One region of the Spirillospora sp. NPDC052269 genome, then DNA from elsewhere that is predicted to be linked to it. Evidence: riboswitches for the same ligand, from Rfam matches in the RefSeq annotation. Region 1 holds a riboswitch; the other holds the start of a gene.

What was found. Region 1 has a riboswitch for thiamine pyrophosphate ahead of AB0L06_RS25955 (purine-cytosine permease family protein). Riboswitches for the same ligand answer to the same signal wherever they lie in the genome.
Region 2: another riboswitch for thiamine pyrophosphate. It lies ahead of thiO (glycine oxidase ThiO); the one in region 1 lies ahead of AB0L06_RS25955 (purine-cytosine permease family protein).

Annotation. Positions count from the first base shown of each region.
Region 1 covers NZ_JBFAUU010000012.1:147,298-162,289, reverse strand. The annotation lists gene AB0L06_RS25960 (sensor histidine kinase) at 1-1,235, opposite strand, end outside; gene AB0L06_RS25955 (purine-cytosine permease family protein) at 1,747-3,105, opposite strand; TPP riboswitch at 3,095-3,211, opposite strand; gene AB0L06_RS25950 (rhodanese-like domain-containing protein) at 3,365-3,700, opposite strand; gene AB0L06_RS25945 (SSI family serine proteinase inhibitor) at 3,943-4,389, shown strand; gene AB0L06_RS25940 (Fpg/Nei family DNA glycosylase) at 4,570-5,433, opposite strand; gene AB0L06_RS25935 (heavy-metal-associated domain-containing protein) at 5,843-6,046, shown strand; gene AB0L06_RS25930 (DUF8832 domain-containing protein) at 6,137-7,048, shown strand; gene AB0L06_RS25925 (heavy metal translocating P-type ATPase) at 7,144-9,411, shown strand; gene AB0L06_RS25920 (methyltransferase domain-containing protein) at 9,755-11,047, shown strand; gene AB0L06_RS25915 (glycosyltransferase family protein) at 11,044-11,817, shown strand; gene AB0L06_RS25910 (PIG-L deacetylase family protein) at 12,142-12,783, shown strand; gene AB0L06_RS25905 (NAD-dependent epimerase/dehydratase family protein) at 12,793-13,818, shown strand; gene AB0L06_RS25900 (DUF4910 domain-containing protein) at 13,815-14,992, shown strand, end outside.
Region 2 covers NZ_JBFAUU010000017.1:7,280-22,271, reverse strand. The annotation lists gene AB0L06_RS31835 (hypothetical protein) at 1-1,007, shown strand, start outside; gene AB0L06_RS31830 (hypothetical protein) at 1,004-1,336, shown strand; gene AB0L06_RS31825 (GNAT family N-acetyltransferase) at 1,348-1,956, shown strand; gene metF (methylenetetrahydrofolate reductase [NAD(P)H]) at 1,893-2,828, opposite strand; gene AB0L06_RS31815 (polyprenyl synthetase family protein) at 2,872-3,960, shown strand; gene AB0L06_RS31810 (dihydrofolate reductase family protein) at 4,094-4,657, shown strand; gene AB0L06_RS31805 (carboxymuconolactone decarboxylase family protein) at 4,799-5,329, shown strand; gene AB0L06_RS31800 (serine/threonine-protein kinase) at 5,561-6,505, shown strand; gene AB0L06_RS31795 (hypothetical protein) at 6,581-6,745, opposite strand; gene thiE (thiamine phosphate synthase) at 6,814-7,491, opposite strand; gene AB0L06_RS31785 (Rv2175c family DNA-binding protein) at 7,767-8,150, opposite strand; gene AB0L06_RS31780 (NAD(P)/FAD-dependent oxidoreductase) at 8,232-9,434, opposite strand; TPP riboswitch at 9,477-9,592, shown strand; gene thiO (glycine oxidase ThiO) at 9,582-10,703, shown strand; gene thiS (sulfur carrier protein ThiS) at 10,700-10,900, shown strand; gene AB0L06_RS31765 (thiazole synthase) at 10,909-11,694, shown strand; gene AB0L06_RS31760 (DMT family transporter) at 11,838-12,839, shown strand; gene pknB (Stk1 family PASTA domain-containing Ser/Thr kinase) at 12,992-14,953, shown strand.

The DNA.
Region 1 (14,992 bases):
ATCGGGGTGCGCAGCTCGTGGCTGGTGGTCGCGAGGAACAGGTCCTTCGCCTCCTCCAGCGCCTTGGCCTCGGACACGTCGCGGAAGTCCACGACCAGCTCGTCGGTCTCGGCGACCTCGGCGGCCAGAACCTCCAGCCACACCCCGGACGGCAGCCGCAGCGTGCGGATGCTGCCGGGCGCGGGCGCGTCGAACGGCAGCGGGCCGCCGAGCACCTGCTCGGTCGGGACGCCGGTGAGCCGTGTCGCGGCCGGGTTCCACTGGCAGACCAGGCCGTCCCGGTCGAGCACGGCGATCCCGTCCGCGCTCGCGTCGATCACCGCGCGCTCGTGCGCGCGCTGCCGGACGGCCTCGGCGAAGGCGACGGCGTTGCCGACCGCGACTCCGGCGTGCCCGGCGAGCAGCTCCAGCAGTTCCAGCTCGGTGTGGCCGGGCCGGCGGCCGGAGAACAGCGCGTACAGCGCGCCGTACGGCCGGTTCTGCAGGTACGACAGGCCGAGCGTGATCGTGTGCAGGCCGGGCAGCTCCGACCAGATCAGGTCGCCGAGCCGCCGCTCACCTCCGGCGAGCTTGACCGTCTTGCCCGTCCGCAGCAGCTCACCGACCAGGCTGGACCGCAGGTCGGCGGTCGCGCCGCGCATCCGCTCGGGCAGCCCGGTCAGGCTGACCAGCCGCAGCCGCTCGCCCTCGATCCGGACGAACCCGGCCGCGTCGGCGCCGGTCAGCTCGATCAGCGCCGCGGTGATCCGGTCGAGCACCACGGCCAGGTCGAGCTCGGCGTTCAGGTCGGCGACGATGTCGTTGAGCCGCCGGACGAGCCGGGCCCGCTCGGCCATGTGATGCTGCGCGACCTCGTCCTCCTCCACCGGGTGGTAGACGCCGACCCAGCCGAGCGGCTCGCCGTGCGCGTCACGGAGCAGGCTCGTGTCGATCCGGACGTCGATCAGCGTCCCGTTCCGGCAGAACCGCCGTGTGGCGATCGAGATCCGGCCGGTGTCGCCCTCCCCGGCGCGCCGCGTGAGCAGCCGCTCCTGCACCGCGTTGTGCTCGGCGGTCAGCTCGTCCGGCACGATCGGAGGCACCCGCCCCATCATCTCGGCCGCCGTCCAGCCGAACATCCGCTCGGCCGCCGGGTTCCACACCGTCACGCGGTGCTCGTGATCCACGGCGACGATCGCGTCGGCGGCGCACTCGATGACGGCGCGCGCGATCGGGTCGTGAACCTGGAGCTGCACGCCCTCATGCTGCCACCGCATCACCTCGTCCTGCCGGGCAACCGCCTTTGAAAGGTCTCACCGCACCGTCCGCTCACTTCGAAAACCATCACCCCCTTCCGTCGCACAGGCACCTCCCGCACCCCCGCACGACATCCAGTCTCCGCTGCTCCAGGCACCAGGGAAAGCCAACCGGCGATCTGTGGATAACCCACAAAACTGCAGTTCAGGGCGCTCGGGTGCCCCCGCGTTCAGCCACGCTCGCCCCTGGGTCGACTGGGCGGTCACCTTCATGGCCAGGCAGGTGTTCTCGCCCTTGCGTCCGGTGGGCGGGCAGCTTCGTGTTCAGCCGCGCGTGCGCTTGGGCTGGCTGGGTGCGCATCTTCGCGTTCGGGTGGGTGTGCTCGCCTTTGCCGTTCGGCCGGGCGCGCAGTCTCGATGGGGGCGGTTGCTGGCCTGCGTGTTTGTGGCCTCGGGTCATGGGCCCGGCGTCGGGGCCATGACCCGAGGCCACAGGGTGGTGGTGCTGGGGTTAGGCGGGGGTGTCGGAGTTGGGGCGGTGGGTCAGGGGGGCCAGGAGGAGGGCGGCGGCCGCGGCGACCAGGAAGGAGAAGAGGGAGGCGCTCATCCAGGAGGCGGGGGTGAAGTGGAGGGTCTTCTGGACGTGCTGCCAGAGGTCGGTCCAGTGGGCGACGGTGCCCGGGTTGATCAGCTGGTAGACGACGATGCCGACGAGCCAGGCGACGATCATGTTCCAGCGGGCGGGGGCGGAGCGGGTGGTGTTCCAGCCGCGGCGTCCGCTGCCGAGGAAGAAGTCGGCGGCCAGGACACCCAGCATGGGGACGAACACCGAGCCGATCAGTGACAGGAAACCGGCGTAGTCGTTGATGTCCAGGGCCAGCGCGAGGACCGTGATCAGGACGCCCAGCGCGACCGACAGGACGCGGCGGTCGGCGCGCGGGACGAGGTTCTGGATCGACACGGCCGTGGAGTAGACGTTCGCGAACGACTGGTCGGCCTCCCGCAGGACGAAGATCGCGAAGATCAGTGCGCCCAGCGTGACGTGCAGGAACGGGTCGTAGATCCGGGACGAGTCGCCCGCGACCAGGGCCAGCGCGAACAGGCCGAGCACGTAGGCGATGATCTGGGTGATCGAGTAGCCGACCGTGGCCGCGCCGAAGGCGGCGCGCTGCGTCCGGGAGTGCCGGGTGTAGTCGGCGGCGACCGGGACCCACGAGATCGACACCGCGAGCGCGGCGTCCGCGCCGATCCAGAATCCGCCCCAGGAGCCCTGGTTCAGGTCGGGCAGCGGCTCGCGCAGCAGCTGGATGTAGAAGTAGACCAGCGCGACGCAGACCGCGACCGTCACATAGCGGCGCAGCAGGCGGACGGATCCGAGAGGCCAGATCGTCAGGACGGTCGTGATCACGCCCGCGGCGACCACGTAGACCCAGCGCGGCACGCCGTCGTAGAGGGCCCGTGCCGCGCCCGCGATGGTGATCAGCTCGAAGGTGCCCCAGCCGATCAGCTGCGCGACGTTCAGCAAGGTCGGCAGGTAGGACGGGCGGGCTCCGAACAGCCCGCGCAGCAGCACCATCGCGGGCTGGCCGGTGCGGGCGCCCGGGACGGCGGCCAGGCCCAGCATCAGGCCGCCGATCACCGTCCCGACGATCATCGCGGTGATGCCCGCGCTGATAGAGATGGTCGGCTTGCCGTCCGCGGTCGGCGCGAGGACGGTGTACGCGCCGGAGAACGCGAGGAGGCTGACACCGAGGTTGGCCCAGAAGGCCGACTGGTCCCAGAATCCCAGCACCCTGGGCGCGGGCTGGTCGAGGGTGTACGGGGCCTCGTCGCGCGGCGCGTCGACGGACTTCTGTTGCACAGCGGACACTGCACTCTCCCTACGCCGGCATTACCCGGACAGGTTCATGCGGTCGGCGGCGCCGCGTTCTGCCGCCCTCTCAGCCCGGTTGGCCCGAGCTCCCGCGGTGTTCCGTTAAGACGGGCAAATGGTACATCGAACGTTCCAGGGAGCGGAATGCCTCAAGGTCCGCCTCCCCCTCAGGCCACCGAACCCCCACCATCACGCGCCCCTCGCGCGCCAGACCCGCCCCCCGGGCCGCGCGGGCGCCGGGGCACGGTGTGTGGGGTCAGGCGATGTGCGGAGGTGTGTCGCCGTGGGAGTCCAGGGGGCGGCCTGACTCCTTCCAGCGCTTCATGCCGCCGTCGACGTTCCTGGCCATCCAGCCGGCCTGGTTCAGGGCGACGGTGACCTGGGCGGACCGCATCCCGGAGCGGCACACGACGAAGATCTCGCGGTCGCGGGGGATCTCGGCGGCGCGGTCGCTCAGCTCGCCCATGGGGATGTGCACCGCTTCCGGCGCGTGCCCGGCGTCCCATTCGTACTGCTCGCGGACGTCCAGCAGGTACGCGCCTTCCGGCACCTCGGCGGCGTCCACGGCCGGGACGTCGTTCCCGAAGCTCATCCGAACCTCCCAAGAGGCCCTCGCCGCGTGGGGCGGGGGCATTCGCAACCTACAGATCAGAGCACGAATCCCATCATGCTCCAGGACCTGGAACGGCCCGTGGCCCGCCCGCCCTTGTGCTGGTTCGCGCCCCCCGTCCGCGGGCCCGGACATACCCCCGGGTGGTCCGAGCTGGGGAAATCGACCCGAACGCGTGGAACCCTTCGGACGGCTGCAACGTCGAATCGTCTATGCGGTATCGGATGCTCCTTTTCACACCGGCCGCCCTGGCTCTGGTGATGTCGGCCGCCGCCTGCGGTTCCGAGAACGCCAAGTCGGGGACGTCGGTGACCCCGCCGAAGGACAAGGTCGCGCCCAGCGACTCCTCCGCGAACCACCTGACCGTCAGTGTCCGGGCGTCCGCCCAGGCTCCCGCGAAGACCTGGACGCTGACCTGCGATCCCACCGGCGGCGACCACCCGAAGGCGGCTCAGGCCTGCGCGGCCCTGGCCAAGGCCCCGGACGCCTTCAAACCCGTCCCGCCGGACATGATGTGCACCAAGATCTACGGCGGTCCGGAGGTCGCCACCGTCAAGGGCACCTGGCACGGCCAGGCGATCGACGCCAGGTTCAACCGGACGGACGGCTGCCAGCTGGCCCGGTGGAGCAAGATCGCTCCCCTGTTCGGCGACGTCCCGCCCGTCCGCTGACGCGTCGGCCCGCCGGTTGACGGCACGGCACGCTCCCTGAAGTGCCGGCCGGTCCGCTGACGGCCGACACGTTCGCCCACCGTCCCCGACCCATCCCGCCATGCCCGGCCGCGCCCGCTCCCAGCACGAGACCAGGGCGCGGCCGGCTCATGCTCGGCGCCGAGCACTGAGCCGGACGGGTCACTTGAGCAGGCGGGAGAGGCGGCGGTCGGCCAGGGGCTTGCCGCCGGTCTGGCAGGTCGGGCAGTACTGGAGGGACGAGTCGGCGAACGAGACCTCGCGGATGGTGTCGCCGCAGACGGGGCATTTCTCGCCGGTGCGGCCGTGGACGCGGAGGCCGGTCTTCTTCTCGGCCTTGAGGTCCTGCGCGGCGAGGCCCTCGGAGCGGGCGACGGCGTCGCGCAGGGTATCGACGATGGCGTCGTGGAGGGTCTGGATCTCCTCGTCGGTGAGGCTGCCCGCGATCTTGAACGGGGACATCCTCGCGACGTGCAGGACCTCGTCGGAGTAGGCGTTGCCGATGCCCGCGACGATCTTCTGGTCGCGCAGCAGGCCCTTGATCTGGGTGCGTTTGCCGCGGACGATGCCGGCGAGCGCCTCCACCGTGAAGGACGGGGCGAGCGGGTCGGGGCCGAGGCCGGCGACGCCCTCCACATCGGACGGGTCGCGCACGACATAGACGGCCAGGCCCTTCTTCGTCCCGGCCTCGGTGAGGTCGAAGCCGGAGCCGTCGTCGAGGTGGACGCGCAGGGCGAGCGGGTTCTTGCCGCCGGGGCGGACGGGCTTGACGGGCACCTGGTCGCGCCAGCGCAGCCACCCGGCGCGGGCCAGGTGGACGACCAGGTGCAGCCCGTCCACGTCGAGGTCGAGGAACTTGCCGTGCCGGGCAACCCCGGTGATCGTGAGCCCGCCGAGGGACGTGACCGGCGGGTCGTAGGTCTTGAGCGCGGAGATGGCGAGAACATCGACGCGGGCGACGGCGTGGCCGACCGCGCGTTCCCGCAGGAACGCGGCCAGCGACTCGACCTCGGGAAGCTCGGGCATGCTTCACAGTATCCGAGGCGGGGCGTCGTCCACAGTGTTGTGGAAAGCTGTGGAAAACCCTGTGCACAACGCCGGTATCCCCGGTACGAACGACGTTCGCGTCGGATATACCTTGGCAAATGCCACCGATCCGGCGCCCGCGCGCGGCCGCCGAGACTCGGGACATGTGGATAACCGGCCCGTCAGGGGCCGTCCGGAGGGCCTCCCGAGGCCGCCGGATCGGCCGTCCGGAGGGCGGAGCCGGCGGGACGTATCACCAGACGGCACCGCAATGTGACGTGAGTCTCGCAATAACCCCTAGGGGGTAGGGGTTGTCACCGGCGTGACCCTGTGGCAACATAAGGGCCACGAGATACCCCCAGGGGGTACTTCGGAGGACATCGCAACCGAGCACCGAGGAGTCAGGGACATGAGCACCGCCACCTACACCGTCACCGGAATGACCTGCGGCCACTGCGTCGGCTCGGTCAAGCAGGAGGTCGGCTCGATCGACGGCGTCACCGACGTCCAGGTGGAGCTGGCGAGCGGCAAGGTCACCGTCACCAGCGCCGCCGCGCTGGACGACGCCGCCTTCCGCGCCGCCATCGACGAGGCCGGATACGAGGTCGCCTGACCCGGTGGGACCGGTGCCGCGGCGGCCCGGGCGAACACGGGACGCCGCGGCACCTGACGCCGCCGGATCAGGCCGAAGGACGGGATGACGATGAACACGACGACGAGGGTCGGCGCGTACGTGCTGGGCCTGGCGGCCGTCTTCGGCGGCGCGCTGGGGATCGGGACGGTGACCGGAACCGTGGGTGCGAAAGCGGAGACGGGACATCACATGAACGCTGAGAGCGGGGATGACATGAGCGGCGAGCACGGCGGACACGGAGCGCACGGCGGGCACGGCGGCGGGGGTACCCCCGGGGGGCTCCTGGTCACGGACGGCGGTTACACGCTGGCCCCGCAGACCAGCACCGTCACCCCAGGACAGAAGACCGACTTCCGGTTCACCGTGAACGGGCCGGACGGCAAGCCGGTCACCCGCTACACCCCGCTGCACGGCAAGGACCTGCACCTGATCCTGGCCCGCCGGGACCTGTCGGGCTTCCAGCACCTGCACCCGACCGCGGTCGGCGGCGGCGTCTGGTCCGTCCCGATCACGCTGACCGACGCGGGCACCTACCGCTTCTTCACCGACGTGCAGCCGGTGGGCGCCGAGAAGCAGCTCACCCTGGGCACCGACATCTTCGCGCCGGGCGACTTCCAGCCCAAGGCCGTCCCGCAGCCGGAGCAGGTCTTCAAGGTCGACGGCTACGAGGTGACGCTGAAGGGCGAGCTGAAGGCCGGCGAGCCGAGCCCGCTGACCCTGAGCGTCAGCAAGGACGGGCAGCAGGTCACCGACCTGGACCCGTACCTCGAGGCGTACGGCCACCTGGTCGCGCTGCGCAGTGCAGACCTCGCCTACCTGCACGTCCACCCGGAGGGCGCGCCCGGCGACGGCAAGACCAAGCCCGGCCCGGACATCACCTTCGACGCGGACGTGCCGAGCGCCGGCACCTACCGCCTCTACCTGGACTTCAGCCACGGGGGAACGGTCCGCACGGCCGAGTTCACCGCCGTCGCCAAGTAACCCGCCACACGGCAACCCCCCACCACGGACCCCACCCCCCCCAAGACGCGTAGCAGCGGAAGCGCGGACGCGCCGGAACCGCGAAAGGAGCAGCGATGGCCACGACAGCCCCTCCCTCAGGCCACATCGAGCTGGCGATCGGCGGGATGACCTGCGCTTCCTGCGCCGCCCGCATCGAGAAGAAGCTCAACCGGATGGACGGTGTCACCGCCACCGTCAACTATGCGACCGAGAAGGCCACGGTTCAGTTCCCCGAGGGGGTGACCGCCGATGACCTGATCGCGACCGTCGTGAAGACCGGCTACACCGCCGAGCTTCCGAAGCCGCCGCGAGGCTCCGGGGCCGACTCGGACGCGGACGCCGAGCCGGTGGACGAGCTGAAGCCGCTGCGCCAGCGGCTGATCACCGCGCTGGTGCTGTCGGTCCCGGTGATCATCCTGGCGATGGTCCCGGCCCTGCAGTTCAAGAACTGGCAGTGGATGTCGCTGGTGCTGGCCGCGCCGGTCGTCGTCTACGCGGGATGGCCGTTCCACCGGGCCGCCTGGACGAACCTGCGGCACGGCGCCGCGACGATGGACACGCTGGTCAGCCTGGGCACGCTCGCCGCGTTCGGCTGGTCGCTGTGGGCGCTGTTCCTCGGCAACGCGGGCACGCCGGGCATGAAGCACGGCTTCGAGTTCTCGATGACCCGCTCGGACGGCTCGTCCAACATCTACCTGGAGGCGGCGTCCGGCGTCATCGCCTTCATCCTGGCCGGACGGTACTTCGAGGCGCGCTCCAAGCGGCGCGCCGGGGCCGCCCTGCGCACCCTGCTCGAGCTGGGCGCCAAGGACGTCGCGGTGATCCGAGGCGGCTCCGAGCAGCGCATCCCGATCGACCAGCTCAACGTCGGCGACGTGTTCGTCGTCCGGCCCGGCGAGAAGATCGCCACCGACGGTGTCGTCGAGGAGGGCACGTCCGCCGTGGACGCCTCCCTGCTCACCGGCGAGTCGGTGCCGGTGGAGGTCTCGCCCGGCGACGCGGTCGTCGGCGCGACGGTGAACGCGGGCGGACGGCTGCTCGTCCGCGCCAGCCGGGTCGGCTCCGACACCCAGCTCGCGCAGATGGCCAAGCTGGTCGAGGACGCGCAGACCGGCAAGGCCCAGGTGCAGCGCCTCGCGGACCGGATCTCCGGGGTGTTCGTGCCGATCGTGATCGCGCTCGCCATCGCGACGCTCGGCTTCTGGCTCGGCACCGGCGACGGCACCGCCGCCGCCTTCACCGCCGCGGTGGCCGTCCTGATCATCGCCTGCCCGTGCGCTCTGGGCCTGGCCACTCCGACCGCGCTGCTGGTCGGGACGGGCCGGGGCGCCCAGATGGGCATCCTGATCAAGGGCCCCGAGGTCCTCGAGTCGACCCGCAAGGTGGACACCGTCGTCCTGGACAAGACCGGCACTGTGACCAGCGGCCGGATGGCGCTCGTCAAGGTCGTCGTCGACCCCGCCGCCGAGACCGGCGAGGAGCAGGTCCTGCGGCTGGCCGGGGCGCTGGAGGACGCGTCGGAGCACCCGATCGCCCAGGCGATCGCCAAGGGCGCGACCGAGCGGGTCGGCGAGCTCCCCAAGGTGGACGACTTCGGCAACATCGAGGGTCTGGGCGTCCAGGGCGTGGTGGACGGGCACGGCGTGCTCGTCGGCCGGCCGAAGCTGCTCGCCGAGTGGGAGCAGCACCTGACCCCCGAGCTGGAGTCGGCGATGGCCGACGCCGCCTCCCGCGGTGAGACCGCCGTGGCGGTCGGCTGGGACGGCAAGGCCCGCGCGGTCCTGACCGTCGCGGACCAGATCAAGCCGACCTCCGCCGAGGCGATCACGCAGCTGCGGGCCCTGGGCCTGCGGCCGGTGCTGCTCACCGGCGACAACGAGGCGGTGGCGCGGACGGTCGCGGACCAGGTCGGCATCGACGAGGTGATCGCCGAGGTCATGCCGTCCGACAAGGTGGACGTGGTCAAGCGGCTGCAGGCCGAGGGCCGGACGGTCGCGATGGTCGGGGACGGTGTCAACGACGCCGCCGCCCTCGCCCAGGCCGACCTGGGCCTGGCGATGGGAACCGGCACGGACGCGGCGATCGAGGCGTCCGATCTGACCCTGGTCCGCGGCGACCTGCGGTCGGCGGCCGACGCGATCCGCCTCTCCCGCAAGACGCTCGGCACCATCAAGGGCAACCTGTTCTGGGCCTTCGCCTACAACGTGGCGGCCCTGCCGCTCGCGGCGACCGGCCTGCTCAACCCGATGATCGCGGGCGGCGCCATGGCCTTCTCGTCGGTCTTCGTGGTGAGCAACAGCCTCCGCCTCCGGCGGTTCCGCCCGCTCACCGAGAACGCCTGACAGCGGTCTCCACCAGCGCCTGACACCGGGCGCGCACGAGGAGGTCCGGCCCTTCGGGGCCGGGCCTCCTTCGTTGTGTTTCCCGGACGTTTGATTCAGAAGCGGCGGACGGTTGATCCCGGTGGTTCGGACGGGGCTGGGATGCCGTTCCGGGGCAATTCCGGATAGGCGTCCGATCAACCCGCAGGTCGCCTTATTCCGGTGTTGGTCACTATCTGTGGCCGCATGTGGTCAGACAGGTTGAGAACGAAAGATCGCTGGTCATGCTGATGGCGTTCGTCGGGGACGAGGCGCCGGAGCCGACTGGGGAACCGGTCGCGTGGGGGCGGCGCGGGGGGTGGCTGTGAACGATCCGAGCAGTGCCGTGGGCGAGTGCCGGCTGTGCGGCGCGAAGGGCCTGGCGAGCGTCGTCGACCTCGGGGCCACGCCGCCCTGCGAGCTGTTCCTGACGGCCGACCGGCTGGACGCGCCGGAGGTGACCTACCCGCTGCACCTGCGGGTGTGCCGGGAGTGCCGGCTGGCGCAGCTCCCGCCGCTGATCACGCCCGAGGAGACGTTCACCGAGTACGCGTACTTCTCGTCCTACTCCGACTCGTGGGTGCGGCACGCGAAGGCGTTCGTGGACGCGGCCGTCGAACGGGTCGCGCCGCGGTTCGTGGTGGAGGTCGCCAGTAATGACGGATACCTCCTGCGGCACGTGGTCGAAAAGGGCGTCCGATGCCTGGGAATCGAACCGTCCGCGAATGTGGGCGAGGCGGCCCGGGAGAAGGGCGTCCCGACGCTGACCGAGTTCCTTACCGAGGAGACCGGGCAACGGGTCAGGGACGAGAACGGGCCGGCCGATCTCGTCGTGGCGAACAACGTCTACGCGCACATTCCGGACATCGTCGGGTTCACGAAGGGCCTGCGCGCGCTCGTCGCGGACGACGGATGGGTGTCGATCGAGGTCCAGTACCTCGCGACGCTCATGGAGCTCGGCCAGTACGACACGATCTACCACGAGCATTTCCAGTACTACACGGTCGCGTCCGCGCAGCGCGCGCTCGCGAGCGGCGGGCTCACCCTTGTGGACATCGAGCTGCTGCCCACGCACGGCGGTTCGATCCGCCTGTGGGCTCGTCCGGACGGTGAGCCCAGTGCGCGCGTGCACGAGCTGCTGCAGAAGGAACGCGAACAGGGGCTCCACAGCAACAAGGGGTACGCGGCGTTCGCGGAGCGCGTCGCCAAGGTGCGACGGGACCTGCTGAAGTTCCTCATAGTCGCCGCTGAGGATGGCAGGACGGTCGTCGGATACGGGGCTCCGGGCAAGGGCAACACCTTGCTGAACCACTGCGGCGTCCGCTCCGACCTCCTTGCCTACACGGTCGATCGGAACCCGTACAAGCACGGCCGGTTCACTCCCGGGACCCGGATTCCGATCCTTCCGCCTGAGCGGATCGCCGAGGACCGTCCCGACTACGTGCTCGTCCTACCGTGGAACCTCCGGGACGAACTTTCCGAGCAACTCGCCTATGTGAGCGCCTGGGGTGGACGGCTCGTCTTCCCCATCCCCGAACTGGACGTCGTGGACGTCGGAGACGTCCTGGAAGCCGAAGACGTCCTGAGCGCCGGGGACGCCGAGGAGGTCGGGGCGTGAAGGTCGTCCTGTTCTGCGGCGGGCTCGGGATGCGGATGCGCGCCGGCACGCCCGGCGACGTCCCCAAGCCGATGCAGCTGGTCGGGCCGCGTCCGCTTCTGTGGCACGTCATGCGGTACTACGCCCACTTCGGGCACACCGAGTTCATCCTGTGCCTCGGCCACGCGCCGCACCACATCAAGGACTTCTTCGTCCACTACTCGGAGACGCACTCCAACGACTTCCGGCTGCGCGGCGGGCGGGTCGAGCTGCTGTCCACCGACATCTCCGACTGGCAGATCACGTTCGTGGACACCGGGGCCGAGTCGCCGATCGGCGAGCGGCTCCGGCGCGTCCGGCACCATCTGGACGGGGACGAGATGTTCCTCGCCAACTACGCCGACGTGCTCACCGACGCCCCGCTGCCGGACATGATCGACCGGTTCGCCGCGACGGACGCGGGCGCGTCGATGATGGTGGTCCCGCCGACCGACTCGTTCCACTGCGTCGAACTCGGCTCGGACGGCCGCGCGTCCGGCATCACCCCGGTCACCGAGATGCCAGTGTGGATCAACGGCGGCTACTTCGTCCTGCGCCAGGACGTCTTCGACCACATCCCCGAGGGCGGCGACCTCGTCGCGGACGGCTGCGCGGCCCTCGCCAAGACCGGCGGGTTGCTCACCTACCCCTACCGGGGCTACTGGCGTCCCACCGACACCGTGAAGGAGCGCCTCGCGCTGGACGAGGGGTACCTGCGCGGCGACCGCCCCTGGGCGGTCTGGGAACGGTGACACGGCCCGCGGCGGCTCCGCCGCAATCGAACACTGCGGCTCCGCCGCAGGGTGACACGGCGGCGCAGCCGCGCGAGGCGTTACGGCGCGCGATGGGACGGCCCTCCGGCTCGGCACGGGTCCGGACGGGCAGAGGGAACCGCGGCTCAGGCGGGCCGCGGGGCGGTGTAGGGAACCGCGCCTCCGGTGAGGCGCGGGGTGGTGTGAGGCTCGCGGCTCGGGTGAGGCGCGGGGTGGAGGCGCCGGACGGGCCCGGGGCGGGGCTCGGACGGGCGGACGCGGCCACGGCCGGGGGGTGGTGGCGGTGACCGGGACGAGGAAACGATGATCAGACTGACGCCGGGCCACTGCTCGGAGATCCTGCTGCTCGGAGCGCACTGCGACGACGTGCCGATCGGGGCGGGCGGGACGCTGCTGCAGCTCTGCCGGGCCAACCCCGGGCTCAGCGTGCGGGCGCTGATCCTGTCGGGTGCCGGGACGGTGCGCGAGGCCGAGGAGCGGGAGGCGCTGGACGCGTTCTGCCCGAAGGCGCGGCTGGAGGTGGCCGTCCTCGACATGCCGGACGGCCGGCTGCCCGCGTACTGGGAGCGCACGAAGGAGGCCCTGGAGGAGGTGCGGCGCGGCTGCGAGCCGGACCTGATCCTCGCGCCGACCGCGACCGACGCCCACCAGGACCACCGCGGGCTCGCCAAGCTCGTCCCGACGGTGTTCCGCGACCACATGACGCTCGGCTACGAGATCCTCAAGTGGGAGTCGGACCTCCTGCAGCCCGAGGTGTTCGTGCCGCTGGACGAGTCCGTGGTCGCCGAGAAGATCGACCTCCTGCGCAGCTCCTATCCCTCACAACACGACCGTTCCTGGTTCGACGACGAGACGTTCCGCGGCCTCGCGCGCGTGCGCGGGGTGCAGGCGGGCGACCGCTACGCCGAGGGCTTTCACACCAGCAAACTCACCCTCCGATTCTGAGGAGCTGCCGTGCGCGTCCTGCTCACCGGCCACCAGGGGTATCTCGGCACGGTCATGGCGCCCGTGCTGACCGAGGCCGGGCACGAGGTCACCGGCCTCGACTCCGGGCTGTTCGCCGACTGCGTGCTCGGGCCGCCTCCGGGCGACCCGCGCGCGCTGGCCGTCGACCTCCGGGACGCCGGGGCCGAGGCCCTCGCCGGGTTCGACGCGGTGGTGCATCTGGCGGCGCTGTCGAACGATCCCCTGGGGTCGCTGCGCCCGGAGATCACCTACGACATCAACCACCACGCCGCGTCCCGGCTCGCCCGGCTGGCCCGGGAGGCCGGGGTGCGGCGCTTCCTCTACGCCTCGACGTGCTCGGTGTACGGCGCGAGCGGCGACTCGCTGGTGGACGAGGAGGCCCCGCTGCGCCCCGTCACTCCGTACGCCGAGTCCAAGGTACGAGTCGAGGACGACATTTTCGGGCTCGCCGACGACGACTTCTCCCCCGTCTCGCTGCGCAACGCGACGGCGTTCGGGTTCTCGCCGCGGTTGCGCGCCGACATCGTGCTCAACAACCTCGTCGGGCACGCGTTGCTGTCCGGTGTCGTGAAGGTGCTGTCGGACGGGACTCCGTGGCGTCCGCTCGTGCACGCGCGGGATATCGCCGCCGCGTTCGGCGCCGTCCTGGACGCTCCGCGTGAGGCCGTCCATGCGAGGGCGTTCAACGTGGGGACCGAGCGCAACAACCTTCAGGTCGCGCAGATCGCGGAACACGTGCGGGAGGCCGTCCCGGACGCCGAGCTGGTCATCACGGGGGAGACGGGTGGGGACCCGCGTTCCTACCGGGTGGACTTCGCGCGCATACGAGATGCGCTTCCCGGCTTCGACTGCGCCTGGTCCGTCGCGGACGGCGCCAGGGAACTGGCCGCGAAGTACCGCGAGCACGGGTTGACGCAGGAGGCGTTCGACCGCCGCTTCACGCGCCTTGCGCGCCTGGCCGATCGCCGTGAGGCGGGCACGCTCGACGAGGACTTCAGGACCACTCGGTCATGACACCGGACGAGATGCATGCTCTGGTGGAGCGGCTGTATCCGCTCTGCCGGAGCATCACGGGGGACGGTGTCCGGCGCACCCTCGACATCGTGGGGGAGTACCTGCCGTCCCTGCGCGCGCACGAGGTCCCGACCGGGACGGACGTGCTCGACTGGACGATCCCTCGTGAGTGGAACATCCGTGACGCCTACATCAAGGACGTTGCGACAGGGGAGCGCGTCGTCGATTTCCAGGCGCTGAACCTCCACGTGGTCGGCTACAGCACGCCCGTGCACGAGACGATGACGATGGACGAGCTGGCACCGCATCTCCATACGCTTCCCGACCGGCCATCCCTGGTCCCCTACAGGACGAGCTATTACGCCGAGACGTGGGGCTTCTGTCTGAGCGAGGAGACCCGCGCGTCCATGGGGGACGGGCCGTTCGAGGTTTTCGTCGACTCCACCTTGGAGGACGGCCACCTCACCTATGGCGAGGCCGTCATTCCGGGAACCAGCGATAGGGAAGTGCTGATTTCCTGTCACGTCTGCCACCCGTCCCTAGCGAACGACAACCTGGCCGGGATCGCGGTGGCGGTCGCATTGGCGCAGCGGCTTCACGAGCCTCGCCACACCTTCCGCTTCATCTTCGCGCCGGGAACCATCGGGGCGATTACATGGCTGGCCCGCAACCGGTCACGCGTGGATGCCATCGCGCATGGGCTGACCCTCGCGTGCGCAGGAGACGAAGGCCAGATTCATTACAAGAGGAGTCGGCAGGGCGACGCGTCCATAGACCGGGCCTTCAAGCATGTGCTTCGCGGGCGTCCGCACACGGTTCTCGACTTCTCCCCCTACGGGTACGACGAGCGCCAGTACTGCTCCCCCGGATTCGACCTCCCGGTGGGCTCGCTTGCGCGGACTCCGTATGCGCGATACCCCGAGTACCACACGTCCGGGGACAATCCCTCGTTCGTCTCCCCCGCGGCCATGAGCGACACGCTCGAAACGCTCTGGCAGGCCGTTCAGGTGCTGGAGCGCGACCGGACGTACCTGAACCTCAGTCCCTTTGGCGAACCCCAGCTGGGACGCCGCGGCCTCTATGGGGCCCTCGGCGGACGCAGCGATACCGAGCAAGCCCAGATGGCGATGCTGTGGGTGCTGAACCAGTCCGACGGGCTGCACGGCCTCCTCGA
Region 2 (14,992 bases), on a different contig from region 1:
AGGTCCAGCAGGCGAACACCGCGATCCGGGGCTGGCTGGCGGGGCACCGTCCGCCGCCCGGGGTCTCGGGGTCCGGGTACCGGCAGGCCGAGGCCGTCGGGCAGTGGGCGTCCGACCAGATCGGGATGCTGTCCCGCCGGTACAACTTCGCGATCACGCACCCGGACACCGGCGGCGGGGTGCACGTCCCGCCCTCCCCCGCGCCGAGCCCCGGGCCGTCCGGTGGGAGCGGGGGCGGAGGAGGCGGCGGGACGCCCGGTCCGCGCAAGGTCACGCCGCCGCCCTCCCACAAGCGCCCGCACCGGACGACCCCGAACGGCGCGGGCGACCTTGGCAAGTTCAAGACCCCGGAGGCCGCCGCCCGGGCCGCCCGCAAGGACGCGCTCGCGGTGGACGACGCGATCAAGCACCACAGGCCCGTCCCGGCGGAGACCTGGAAGCACCTGACCGAGCACGCCGGCGACCCGGACTACACGCGCTCGTTCTACGAGCGGCTCGGCTCGTCCGGGGTCGCGGGGCTGATCAAGGCGGCGCACGGCGACGCGGCGCACCTGAAGGTGATCGAGCGGTCCCTCGGCGTCGCGAGCCACCACGTCACGATGAACGCCAAGTGGCTGGACGCCCTGCTGGACGAGTCGGACCGCCTCGGCGACCACGCGTCCGCCGTCCACGTCCTGACGACGGCCGACATGAGCACCCGCACCCGCGACGCGCTCACCAAGCTCGGCCTCCTCCACCACGCGCCGTCCCACCACGCACCACCGTCCCACCACGCGCCCGCGCACCACACACCACCCCAGCACGCGCCCACGCACCACACACCACCCGCGCACGCGCCCGCGCACCACACACCGCCCGCGCAGCACACACCGCCGCACCACGCGCCGGACCCGCCGCGCCATCCGATCCAGCCGCCCGCCCATCCGCCCGCGACGTCAGGCCCGGCGGCAGGCCCGGCGATCGACACGGCGACGCTGGTCCACGAGACGAAGGGCTGCCCGTCATGAGCCCGCCCCCGCCTCCCTCGAGCCTCCCGCCGCCCCTGGACGGCGCGGCGGCCGGCCAGCTGGCCCCGACCGAGAAGCCGAACCCCGAGTACCGGCAGATCTACCAGGCCTACACCGACGCCTACGGCAGCATCGACGCGCTCCGCACCGCGCTGGACGGGCCCGTCCGGACGCTGAACGGCACGGACGCGTGGATCGGCCCGGAGTCGCGCACGTGGGGCGGGCAGCTGGAGACCCAACGCAACGCACTGCGGAAGGCAGCCGACCAGATCCTGTGGGACATCTACAACCGCCTCGCGGGGACGCAGCGGACCATCGTCCGGGTCTAGGCTCTCTCGGCGTGAGGAAGAGGGAGCCGAAGCTGCGTCGACTCGACGAATCCGCGTTCCTGCGCCGCCTGGACCCGATCCTTCAGGTCTACGCCGCGGCGATGCGCCCGCCCGGGGAGCAGCTGCCCGGACGGTACTCGATCATGCAGCGGCACACGACGTACCCGCGGTTCCGCGCCTACGTGCTGGAGCGGCCCCGTCCCCTGCCCGGGGTGCCGGGGAGCGTGCGCGGGTTCGCCTACGGGTTCCACGGCGAGCCCGGGCAGTGGTGGCACGACGTGGTGCGGCAGGCGCTGGTCGAGCGGGACGGCGTGGAGCACGCCGACTACTGGCTGGACGACGCGTTCGAGGTCGCCGAGCTGCACGTCCACCCCGACGAGCAGGGGCGCGGGAACGGCCGGGCGCTGCTGAACGCGCTGTGCGAGGGCAGGCGGGAGCGGACGGTCGTGCTCTCCACGCTCGACCTGGACCCCGAGTCGCCCGCCCGCCGGCTCTACCGCTCCGTCGGCCTGAGGGACCTGCTGACCGCCTTCGACTTCCCCGGCGGCGGGCCGCCCTACGCCGTGATGGGCGGGACGCTGCCCCTGGCCCCGTACCCGGCGCCCTCCAGCAGCTCGTAGACCTCGCGGGTCGCGGTCGAGCGGTTGAAGGTGATGAAGTGGATGCCGGGCGCGCCCTGGTCGAGCAGCTCCCGGCACAGCTCGGCGGCGTGCTCGATGCCGAGCCGCCGGACGGCCTCCGGGTCGTCCCGGACGGCGTCGAACCGCTCGCGGACCTCCGCCGGGAACGGCGCGCCGGACAGCTGCTCGGACCGCTCGATCGTGCTGATCCGGGTCACGGGCATGATGCCCGGGATGATCGGCACGTCGCAGCCCTCGGCCGTGACCCGGTCGCGCAGCCGGAAGTAGTCGTCCGCGCGGAAGAACATCTGGGTGATCGCGTAGTCGGCGCCCGCGCGGCACTTCTCGACGAAGTACCGCGTGTCGCTCTCGATGTCGTGGGAGCGCGGGTGCTTGTAGGGGAAGGCGGCGACGCCGACGCAGAAGTCCCCGTACGAGCGGATCATCCGGACCAGGTCGGAGGCGTACTCCAGGCCCTCCGGGTGCTTGACCCAGTCCGCCGCCGGGTCGCCCGGCGGGTCGCCGCGCAGCGCGAGGATGTTGCGGACGCCCGCGGACGCGAACCGGCCGATCAGGTGCCGCAGCTCGGCCTGGGAGTGGTCGACGGCCGTGAAGTGCGCCACGGGCGTCATGGTCGTCTCGGTGGCGATCCGCTCGACCACGTCCACGGTGTTGTCGCGGGTGCTGCCGCCCGCCCCGTAGGTGACCGACACGAAGGTCGGGTTCAGCGGCTCCAGCTCCCGGATGGTGCGCCACAGCGTCCGGGCGGCCTCCGCGGTCTTCGGCGGCATGAACTCGAACGAGAACGATGGTTCTCCGGTGGCGAGCAGCTCGCGGATCGTGGGAGCGCGATCGGGGTTCGGGCGTCGCATCCCGCAATCCTATCGACCCGGTCCGAAAAGATACGATCTCGGCATGTCCAGCAGTTCGTCCGGCCACTCGCCCGTCAGCACCGCCACCGGCCAGTTCCGCAAGGAGGTCGACGAGGCGCTGCACGCCTTCGTCGCCCGGCAGACCCCCGGTCTGCTCGCCATCAGCGAGGACCTGCGCCCCATGATCACCGCCCTCTCGGCACTCCTGTCGGGCGGAAAACGGCTGCGCCCGGCGTTCTGCTTCTGGGGCTGGCGGGCCGCCGGCGGGGTGGACGGCCCGGAGATCGCCGCCGCGGCCGCGTCCCTGGAGCTGCTGCAGGCCAGCGCCCTGGTCCACGACGACGTCATGGACGCCAGCGACACCCGCCGGGGCCAGCCGTCGGTGCACCGGCGGTTCGAGGCGCTGCACGCCGAGCGCGGCTGGCGCGGGCCCGCGGACACCTTCGGCGAGGGCGCGGCGATCCTGCTCGGCGACCTGCTGCTGGCCTGGTCCGGCGAGATGTTCGAGACCAGCGGCCTGTCGGAGGAGCGGCGCGCCCGCGGACGCGGCGTCTACGACGTGATGCGCACCGAGGTCATGTGCGGCCAGTACCTCGACATGCTGGAGAGCACGCGCGCGGACGGGACGGTCGAGTCGGCGCTGCGGGTGGTGGATTTCAAGTCGGCCAAGTACACGATCGAGCGCCCGCTGCACCTGGGCGCGGCGCTGGCCGGGGGCTCGGGCGAGCTGACGGCGGCGCTCAGCGCGTACGGGCGGCCGCTCGGGATGGCGTTCCAGCTGCGGGACGACGTGCTCGGCGTGTTCGGCGACCCGTCCCAGACCGGCAAGCCCGCCGGGGACGACCTGCGCGAGGGCAAGCGGACGGTCCTGGTGGCGCTCACCCTGGAGCGCGCCACGCCGGAGCAGGCGGCCGTCGTCGACCGGCTGCTCGGCGACCCGGAGCTGAGCGAACGCGGGGTCGCCGACCTGCGGGAGATCATCACCGGGACGGGCGGGCTGGCCGCCTGCGAGGAGATGATCGACCGGTTCGCGGCCGAGGCGCACGAGGCCCTGGCCGCCGCCCCGGTGGCCGGCGAGGCCCGCGAGGCGCTGGCCGAACTGGCGGTGGCGGCGACCGCCCGCTCCTTCTGAGCGCCCGCCCCTCCTGAGCGCCTGCTCCTTCTGAGCGTCCGCTCCTTCTGGACGCCTGCTCCTTCTGAGCGCCTGCTTCGGGCGCGACCGGGGTAGATGTTCCCCCACCGGCAGGGGAAGGAGGCTCGGAGCCATGCTGATCTACTCGATGAACATCTCGGTGGACGGGTTCATCACCGACCGCAAGGGCGAGTTCGGATGGACGGCCCCCAGCGAGGAGCTGTTCCGCTTCCACACCGAGCAGGTTCGCGAGCTGGGCGCCTACCTGTGCGGCCGCAGGCTCTACGAGACCATGCTGCCCTGGGAGACGGAGCCGTCGATGCGCGACTACCCGTCGCGGGCCGTGTTCGCCGACGTCTGGTCCGCCCTCCCGAAGATCGTCTTCAGCCGCACGCTCGACGGCGTCCAGGGCAACGCCCGGCTCGCCAAGGCGTCGGTGGCCGAGGAGGTCGCCGCGGCGCTCGCCGCGACCGGCAAGGACGTCGCCATCGGCGGCGCCGGTCTCGCCGCGCAGGCCGTCGACCTCGACCTCGTCGACGAGCTGCGCATGTTCCGCCTCCCGATCGCCGTCGGGGGCGGCACGCCCTTCCTACCGCCGGTCGCCGAGGCCGTCCGGCTGGACCTGGTCGAGACCAGGACGTTCACCGGGGGCGTGATCTTCGAGCGCTACAGACGCGCCCGCGTCGAATCGGGCTGAAACGCCGTCCGGTTCGGGCGGTCGCACTTCCGGAACCGATCGTCAACGCCGTGACACGATGTGGCCAATGCGGCGGGTCGGGCTGGCACTGTCCCAGTGATCGGTGGCAGAAAGTACGGCATGGCCTCTGACACCCCGCCCGTGAGCTCTCAGGACATTCCGCGCATCCCGCCGCTGCCGTCCGGGGAGTGGGACGACACGCTGCGCGCCGTCGTCGCCCACACCGGCCCGATGAACGTCTTCACGACGCTCGCCCGGCACCCGGAGCTCTTCACCGCCTGGATCGGGTTCGGGTCCAAGCTGCTTCTCGAGGGCACGCTGGACGGACGCGTCCGGGAGATCGCGATCCTGCGCGTCGCACACCTCCGCTCGTGCGCGTACGAGTGGGAGCACCACGTCCCGATCGCGCAGCTGGCCGGGCTCAACGAGGCGGAGATCGAGGCACTGCGGGGAGCGCCGGACGACCACCCCTGGTCGGCGGACGACCGGGCGGTGATCGAGGTGGCGGACGAGCTGAGCGCCACCTCCACCGTCTCGGACGCGACCTGGGCGGCGCTGGCGAAGCGGTTCGACGAGACCCTCCTGATCGAGCTGGTCATGCTCATCGGGCAGTACCACATGCTCGCTTTCGCGCTGAACGCGCTGCGCGTCCAGAACGAGGACAACCACTGATCCGCGCGCACGAGGCGCGCGCCGGGCGCCATCGCGTCCAGGTGGGCGGTTCCTCCGGGGATGCGGCTCTGACCGGGAGTTTCACGCGCGGCGGAGGCGCCTGCCGGGCGTAAAAGATCACCCTTCCCGCCCCGTGCCCGGGCGGCACAGGGTACAAAAGAGGGAAACTTCCACTCGTCCTCCCCCGCCGAGCCGGAGCCCCCGTTGCCGTCATCCTCCTCCCCCGGGAGCATGCTGGACCCGTCGTCCAGCCGTCCCGGCCTGCCCCTCGGCCCGGACGACCCGCGCCGCCTCGGCGGCTACCGGCTCGTCCGCCGCCTGGGCGAGGGCGGCCAGGGCGTCGTCTACCTCGCCGTGCCGAAGGATCCCGGCGACGGCCCGCTGGTGGCGCTGAAGCTGCTGCGCGGCGGGGCCGCCGCCACGCCCCGGGCCCGCAGCCGGTTCGTCAAGGAGGCGGCCGCCGCCACCGAGATCACCAACCGGCACGTCGCGCGGGTGCTCGAGGCGGACGTGACCGGCGACCGGCCCTACATCGTCAGCGAGTTCGTGGACGGCCCGTCCCTGCAGGAGTCGGTCGAGGAGGACGGCCCGCTCACCCCCGGGCGGCAGCGTCACGTCGCGCTGCGCACGGCCGCCGCGCTCGCCGCGATCCACCGCGCGGGCGTGGTGCACCGCGACTTCAAGCCGGGCAACGTGCTGCTCGGCCCGGACGGCCCGAAGGTGATCGACTTCGGCGTCGCGCGGACCGCCGACGCCACCCCGGTCACCACCCACGGGGCGGTCGGCACCCCCGCCTACATGGCCCCCGAGCAGATCGAGGACGAGCCGGTCGGCCCGCCCGCCGACGTGTTCGCCTGGGCCGCGACCGTGGTGTTCGCCGCGACAGGCCGCCCGCCGTTCGGCGGCGGCCCGAGCGCGGCGGTCATGCGCCGCATCGTCACCCGGCCGCCGGACCTCGGCGACCTGCGCGGCGAGCTGCGCGACCTGGTGGAGCGCTGCCTGGACAAGAACCCGGCGGCGCGGCCCACGGCCCGGCAGATCGTCCGGGCGCTACGAGACGGAGAATCCCCGGTGCCGCGGCCGCGTCCCAAGAAGATCCCCCGCTACCGGTGGCGGATGATGCTCGCCCTGGCCGCCGTCGTCACGGCGGGCTTCGCCCTGGGCATCCTGCTCTAGAGCCTCGTCCTGCTCTAGAGCCTCGTCAGCGGCCCGCCGGCCGGCTCGCGCGGGCCCGCCCACCAGGGGGCCGGCTCACCAGTGGGGCGGGCGCTCCTCCAGGAAGCGCGCGTCGTCGTCTCCGCCGTCGCGCCACTCGCCCCAGCCGCCGTCGGTGTCGTCGGCGGTCTGGTCGGGCAGGACGGGCAGATCGTCGTCCGCCATGTCCACCACGCGGTCGTCGTCCGGTGAAACGCTCATGCCTCCATTGTCGGTCACGCCGGGGCCCACTGGTGACCACCCGGTGTCCGGGGCATGGCGACGTGCTGTCAGGCGTCGCCGCGGTGGAGGCGGCGGGAGAACTCGGCGGCCGCCCCGCCCGGGTCGTCGGCCTCGGTGAGGGCCCGGACGACCACGACGCGGTCCGCGCCCGTGGCGAGGACCTGGTCGAGGTTGCCGAGGTCGACGCCGCCGATCGCGAACCAGGGACGCGCCGGGTTCCGCCCGGCGGCGTACTCCAGCAGCGGCAGGCCGGGCGCGTGGCGGCCGGGCTTGGTCGGGGTGGGCCAGACGGGGCCGCAGCAGAAGTAGTCCACGCCGGGCTCGGCGAGGGCTCCGGCGGCCTGGTCGTCCGAATGCGTGGAACGGCCGATCAGGACGTCCTGGCCGACGATCGCGCGGGCGGCCGGGACGGACAGGTCGTCCTGCCCGAGGTGCAGGACGTCCGCCTGGACGGCGTGCGCGACGTCGGCGCGGTCGTTGACCGCGAGCAGCGCGTCGTGCCGGTCGCAGGCGTCCCGGAACACCCGAAGGTGCTCGATCTCCTGCCGCGCCTCCAGGCCCTTCTGCCGCAGCTGGACGATGTCGACCCCGTTCGCGAGCACCGCGTCGAGGAACTCCGGCAGGTCGCCCTGCTTCTCCCGGGCGTCCGTGCAGAGGTAGAGGCGCGCGCGGCCGAGCCGGGCGCGCAGCCGGACGGCGCGGTCGGTGGGCAGGTGCCTGGACACGGTGGCGGGGTCCTTCCGGAGCAGGGACGCGGACGGTTCCGATGCGGCGACGGGCGCCGGAACGGTGACACGGAACCGTGGCGGTGAACGATCTCGGTGAACGGTCACGGTGAACCGTCGCGGTGAACGGGTTCGGGCCACGCGCGCGGGGATCCGCGCACGTGACCCGAATCATTTCACGTGCTTTGCTGCTCTCTCAGCCGGGCCGTCCGGTACGTCCCTCCGCCAGGGTGCACCGGGTGGCGCGGCCGGGCCGGCTTCCGGGCCGGGCCGGGTCAGAAGGCGAGCGCCTGGGCCCGCCGCCGGATCTCGGTGCCGCGGTTCTCGGCCATGGCCTGCACCGGGGTGCCGGGAAGCGTCTCGTCGGCGGTGAAGAGCCAGCGGAGCGTCTCCACGTCGTCGAACCCGGCGTCCCTCAGCAGGGTCAGCGTGCCCGGCAGCCCCTTGATCACCTGGCCGTCGTGGATGAACGCCGCCGGCACCGCCAGGAAGCCCTCCCGGCGGACGGCCAGCAGCTTCCGCTCCGCCAGCAGCTGCTTGATCCGGTTGAACTTCAGGCCGAGGCGCTCGGCCGCCTCCGGAAGGTCGATCCACTCACCCACGAGGGCGTCGGTGGCAGGGTCGAGGTCTTTCTCTACGGTTGCGTGCGTCTGCGTCACGCCCCCTTGCTACCACGCCCCCGGAGCACTCAAACCCGTCCAGGCCCCCAGGGGATTCTTCCGTTGATCTTTCACCGTTGGTCAGGACTTCACCGACTGCCGCACCGGAATGCCCGGATCGCCCAGCAGAACAGGGTCCACGGGCGTCCCGGCGGCGATGATCCGCTTCGCCTGGACGAGGTCGCGCGGGCGGTCCACCGTCAAGATCGCTTCAAGCCGGTCGCCGGTGATCCACGCCACGGCCCAGGCGCCGTCCTCGGGCGCGCCCCGGCGGATCATCCGCTCGGCCCCGGCGTGGTGCCCCGCGTACTGGACGAACCGGTCGAACTGCTCCGACCAGAAGTAGGGCGCCACGTCGTAGGTCGCGTCCGCGCCGAGCAGGGTCGCGGCGGCGGTCTCGGGCGCGTTCAGCGCGGTGTCCCAGTGCTCGACGAGCAGCCTGCGGCCGTACCGGTTCGACCACCAGGCGGCGCAGTCGCCGACCGCGACCACGTCGTCCCGCGCGACGCCGTCCACCGAGGCGCGCAGCGACGCGTCGGTCAGGACGCCCCGCTCGACGTCCAGGCCCGAGCCGTCCAGCCAGGCCACCTCGGGGCGGACGCCGACGCCGGTGACGACCAGGTCGGCCGGGAGGTGCCCGCCGTCCGCGAGCGCGAGGCCGTCGTGCTCGACCGAGGCGACCTTCACGCCCGTCCGCAGCTCGACGCCCGCCTCGGCGTACCAGGGGGCGGTGAGCGCGCCGAGCTCCGGCCCGAGCGCGTTCGCCAGCGGCGCGTCCGCGGCCTCCACGACCGTGACGGCGCAACCGTCCTTGGCGGCCGTGGTCGCGACCTCCGCGCCGATCCAGCCCGCCCCGACGATCACCACGCGCGCGCCGGGGACGAGCCCCTCCCGGACCGCGAGCGCGTCGTCCAGGGTGCGGATGACGTGCTGCGGGCCGTCGCCGGGCATCCGGACCGGCGTCGCGCCGGTCGCGATCACCAGGCCGTCGAAGTCCAGGTCGCCGGTGGTCGTGGCGAGCGTCCCGCCGCGTCCGGGGTCGAGCCGCAGGCCGGTCGCCCGCTCGCCCGCCAGCACCCGGACGTCCAGGGCCGCCAGGTCGGTGTCCAGGCCGGGGAAGTCGGTCTCACCCTTCAGGACGGCCTTCGTCAGCGGCGGACGGTCGTACGGCCGGTGCCGCTCCGCCCCCACCATCGTCAGCCCGCCCTCGTACCCGTGCTTGCGCAGCGCCTCCGCCGCACGCACGCCCGCGAGCCCGCCGCCCGCCACCATCACCCGGTCCATGCCCGCAGGCTAGCCGGTGTCCGAATCGTCGTAGGCTAGGAGGCAGAAGTGCGCGGGAGCCCGGCCGGAACCGGGCTGAGAGGGCGGCTGAGAGGGCCGCCGACCGCCTGAACCTGATCCGGGTCATGCCGGCGAAGGGAGCCGCAGGTGAACGTCGTCATCATCGGAGCAGGGGTCGTCGGCCTCGGCGCGGCTTGGCGCTGCGCGGCGCGCGGCGCGGACGTCACCCTGGTCGATCCGGAGCCCGCGAGCGGCGCGTCCGGGCTCGCGGCCGGGATGCTGACCCCCGTCAGCGAGCTCGACTACGGCGAGGAGCCGCTGCTCAGGCTGGGCGTGGCGTCCCGCAACCGGTACCCGTCGTTCGTCGCCGAGCTCGAGGAGCTGACCGGCCACGACACCGGGCACCGCACGGACGGCCTGCTCGAGGTCGCCTTCGACGCCGACGACCTGCGGGTCCTCGAGGACGTCAAGCGCTTCCAGGAGAGGCTGGGCGTGCCCACCGAGGCCCTCGGCAGGCGGGAGTGCCGCAAGCTCGAGCCGATGCTCGCGCCGACCGTCCGCGGCGGCCTGTACGCGCCCGAGGACGGCTCGATCGACCCGAGGCGGCTCACCCCGGCGCTGCTCGCCGCCGCCGAGAGGCTCGGCGCGCGGCTCGTCCGGCGCAAGGCCGCCGAGGTGATCGTGCGCGGCGACGCGGCCGTCGGCGTCCGGCTGGACGACGGCACCGAGCTGCCCGCCGACCGGGTCCTGCTCGCGGCCGGGCCGTGGGCCGGCGACATCGGCGGGATCCCGCCGGGCGTCGTGCCGACCGTCCGGCCGGTGAAGGGCCAGGTGCTGCGGCTGCGCACGCCCGTCCCGTTCCTGCGCCGGACGCTCCGGGGCGTGGTGCGCGGCTCGTCCATCTACATGGTGCCGCGCGCGGACGGCGAGATCGTCGTCGGCGCGACGCAGGAGGAGATGGGCTTCGACACCCGGGTGACCGCGGGCGGCCTCTGGGAGCTGCTGCGGGACGCCCGCGAGCTGGTCCCCGGCATCACCGAGCTCGACTTCGCCGAGGTCACCGCGGGCCTGCGCCCCGGCTCGCCGGACAACGCGCCGGTGCTCGGGCCGTCCGCGCTGCCGGGCCTGGTGCTCGGCGTCGGGCACTACCGCAACGGGATCCTGCTCACCCCTGTCAGCGCCGACGCGCTGGGCGCCGCGCTGCTGGACGGCGAGCTCCCCGAGGTGGCCCGCCCCTTCTCCCCCGACCGGTTCCAGGAAGGCAAATGAAGATCATTGTGAACGGCGAGCCGCGCGACCTCCCCGAGGACGCCAGCGTGGCCGACGCGGTCGCCACGGTCACCGGCGCCCCGAACGGGGTGGCCGCGGCGCTGAACGACGAGGTGGTGTCGCGGTCCGCGTGGACCGCGACGAGGCTGACCGAGGCGGACCGGCTGGAAGTCCTGACCGCCGTGCAGGGAGGATGACCGTGGTCATGGCGAACGACGGAGACGACGCCCTGGTCATCGCGGGCGAGGAGTTCGGGTCCCGGCTGATCATGGGCACCGGCGGCGCGCCGAGCATGAGCGTGCTGGGCGAGGCGCTCGCCGCGTCCGGGACGGAGCTGACCACGGTCGCGATGCGGCGGGTCGACCCGTCCGCCCGCGGCTCGGTGCTGGACGTCCTGCGCGAGCACGGCATCCGGGTGCTGCCGAACACGGCGGGCTGCTTCACCGCGGGCGAGGCGGTGCTGACCGCCAAGCTGGCCCGCGAGGCGCTCGGCACGAACTGGGTGAAGCTCGAGGTCATCGCCGACGAGCACACCCTGCTGCCGGACCCGATCGAGCTCGTGGACGCCGCCGAGCAGCTGGTGGACGACGGCTTCGTCGTGCTGCCCTACACCAGCGACGACCCGGTGCTGGCGCGCCGGCTCGAGCAGGTGGGGTGCGCGGCGGTGATGCCGCTCGGCTCGCCGATCGGGTCGGGGCTGGGCATCCGCAACCCGCACAACATCGAGCTGATCGTGGAGCGGGCGACCGTCCCGGTGGTCCTGGACGCCGGGCTCGGCACGGCCTCGGACGCGGCGCTCGCGATGGAGCTGGGCTGCGACGCGGTGCTGCTGGCCACGGCGGTGACGCGGGCGCAGCACCCGACCAGGATGGCCGCCGCGATGCGGCACGCCGTCGAGGCCGGACGGCTCGCCCGGCTGGCCGGGCGGATCCCGATGCGCCGGTACGCTCAGGCGTCGTCCCCCTTCGAAGGGATGGTTAAGTCTTCCTAACCAGTGGGTTGCAGTATTTCTCACTGGACCTGAACGGTCATGTGACGGCACACTGAAGTCCAGAATCATAGCGTTTGTCCGTTTTGAGATGGACATGCATATTTCGACCGCCATGGAAGTACCTGGACCTCAGGATGGAGCGCATGACGACGAATCAGGTGGACCGGCGCGCCCTCCTCGCCGCCGCGGTGACGGTGCTCGCGTGGGCCTCGGCGTTCGTGTCGATCCGCAGCGCGGGCGCCGACTACCCGCCGGGCGCGCTCGCGCTCGGCCGGCTGGCCTGCGGATCGGTGGTGCTCGTCTCGATCCTGGCCGTCCGCCGCGAGGGCCTGCCGCCGCGCGCCGCCTGGCCCGGGATCCTGGTGTCCGGCGTGCTCTGGTTCGGCTTCTACATGCTCGTCCTGAACTGGGGCGAGCGGAAGGTGGACGCGGGCACGGCGGCGATGCTGGTCAACATCGGCCCGATCCTCATCGCGCTGCTCGGCGGCTGGCTGCTGCGGGAGGGCTTCCCGCCCCGGCTGTTCGCCGGGGTCGCGGTCGCGTTCGGCGGAGCCGTCGTGGTGGGGCTCGCGACGTCCACCGGCGGCGACGCGTCGGTGCTGGGCGCGGTGCTGTGCGTGCTGGCGGCCGTCGCCTACGCGGGCGGCGTGATCTCGCAGAAGCCCGCACTGCGGCACGCCTCGGCGCTGCAGGTCACGACCTTCGGCTGCGTGATCGGGACGGTGTTCTGCCTCCCCTTCGCGGGCCAGCTCGCCTCCCATGTGCCGCACGCCTCACTTTCGGCGACGCTGAACATGGTCTACCTCGGGGTCGTCCCGACGGCGCTCGCCTTCACCACGTGGGCCTACGCGCTCGCCCGGACCTCGGCCGGGAAGCTCGGCGCGACCACCTACGTCGTCCCCACCCTGGTCGTCCTGATGTCGTGGGGACTCCTGAGCGAGGTGCCCGTGCCCGGCGCGCTCGTGGGCGGTGGCCTGTGCCTGCTGGGCGTCGCGGTGGCCCGCAGTCGTCCCCGGACGTCCCCCAGCGTCACGCCGCAGCCGGAACCTGCGGCTTCCGCGCCCGTGGCTTCCGCACCCGTGGCTTCCGCACCCGTGGCTTCCGTACCCGCGGCTTCCGCACCCGTGCCCGACGCCTCCATCTGAACGGCCTCCAGCCCCGCTCCTGAGGGCCCGCCGGCGACCGCCCACGGACGGTCGCCGGCGGACCGTTCAGGGGAAAGATCAGCCATGAGTCCGATCAATGCTCATACTCCCGGCCGATGAGAACCGTTTCGGCGGGCCTCTAGACTCGGCGCGTGGACACTACGGTTGCGGATCCCCTCGTCGGGCAGGTGCTCGACGGGCGCTACCGCATTGAGTCCCGGATCGCCCGCGGCGGCATGGCGACCGTGTACCTGGCCCGTGACGTCCGACTCGACCGGGTCGTCGCGATCAAGGTCATGCACGCGGGACTCGCCTCCGACGAGGAGTTCGTCGCGCGGTTCATCGGGGAGGCCAAGGCCGCGGCGGCGCTCTCGCACCCCAACGTGGTCGCGATGTACGACCAGCGCACCGACGGCGAGCACGCGTTCCTCGTCATGGAGTACGTGCCCGGCCGGACGCTGCGCGAGCTGCTCGCCGAACGCGGCCGGATCGGGCCGCGCGAGGCGCTCACCCTGATGCAGCCGGTGCTGGCCGCGCTCGGCGCCGCGCACCGCGCCGGGATGGTCCACCGCGACGTCAAGCCCGAGAACGTGCTGATCACCGAGGACGGCCAGGTCAAGGTCGCCGACTTCGGGCTGGCCCGGGCCGAGTCGGCGAGCAAGATGACCAAGACCGGGCTGATCATCGGCACGGTCGGCTACCTCGCGCCCGAGCAGGTGGTGTCCGGCAGCGCCGACGTCCGCTCGGACGTCTACGCGGCCGGGATCCTGCTCTACGAGCTGCTCACCGGCGACCTCCCGCACCAGGCCGACTCGCCGCTCGCGGTCGCCTACAAGCACGTCAACGAGGTCGTCCCGCCGCCGTCGCTGGCCGTCCAGGGCCTGCCGCCGCAGGTGGACGCCCTGGTGACGCGGGCCACCTCGCACTCCCCCGACGAGCGGTTCGCCGACGCCAACGCGTTCCTGGCCGCCGTCGCCGAGGTCGTCAACGGGCTCCCGCCCGACATCGACCAGCGCATCGAGGACGCCCAGCTCCACCCCACGTCGGTCCTGGCGAACCCGGGCCCCCCGGGCGACGGCCACACCGCCGTCTACGACCCGTCCGCCATGCCGGACGGCATGGGCGACGAGGTCCCGCCGCGCCGCACCGGCGCCGACCGCGCGATCGGCGCGCTCACCGGCCGGTACGTGCTGATCGCGCTCGCCGCGGTCGTGGCCGTGGTCCTCGGCTGGGCCGTGTGGTGGCAGACGTCCGGCCAGTACGACCACGTCCCGGACCGGATCGTCGGCATGAAGATCGCCGCCGCCAAGAGCAAGCTGCGCGGCGAGGGCCTGAACATCCGCCTCGGCGAGGCCGCCTACAGCGACCGCGCGCCCAAGGGCACGGTCGCGGCGTCCGACCCGCCGGGCGGCGCGCGCGTGTCCAAGGGCCAGACGGTCACGCTCACGCCGTCCCTCGGCAAGACGCCCCGCAACGTCCCAGACGTCTCCGGCAACTCTCTGGACGACGCCAAGAACAAGCTGAAGGACGCGGGCTTCACCGTCGGCGAGGTCGGCCAGAAGAGCTCCCAGACCGTCGCCAAGGACAAGGTGCTGCGCACCGACCCGTCCGCGGGCACCAAGGTCTCCCCCGACGCCGGGCCGGTGAACATCGTCGTCAGCACCGGCATGACGATGCCGAACCTGGTCGGGCGCAGCGCCGACGAGGCGACCAACACCCTGCGCTCCATGGGCCTGAAGGTCGACACCAAGAAGCGCAAGGACAAGGACAAGCCCGCCAACACCGTCCTCGAGCAGCAGCCGGACCCGGGCACCGGCCTCTCCCGCGGCGACAAGGTCACCCTCGTCGTCAACCAGCAGGACTGCCTGGTCAACCTGGGCGGCTGGCACTTCGGCTGCGACAACAACAACAACAACCAGGGCGACCAGGGCGACCAGCTGCCCGTCCCGAACGTGACGGGCCAGTCGGTCGACGACGCGACCAGCGCCCTGGAGGACGCGGGCTTCAAGGTCTCGGTGCAGGGCTTCGGCGGCGACACCATCCGCGCGCAGTGGCCCGCGGGCGGCGGCCAGGCCCCGCGCGACTCGAGCGTCACCATCGTCAAGGGTCCCTGAGGTCCGCCGGGGAACCCCGGGATCCCGACTAGGGTGGAT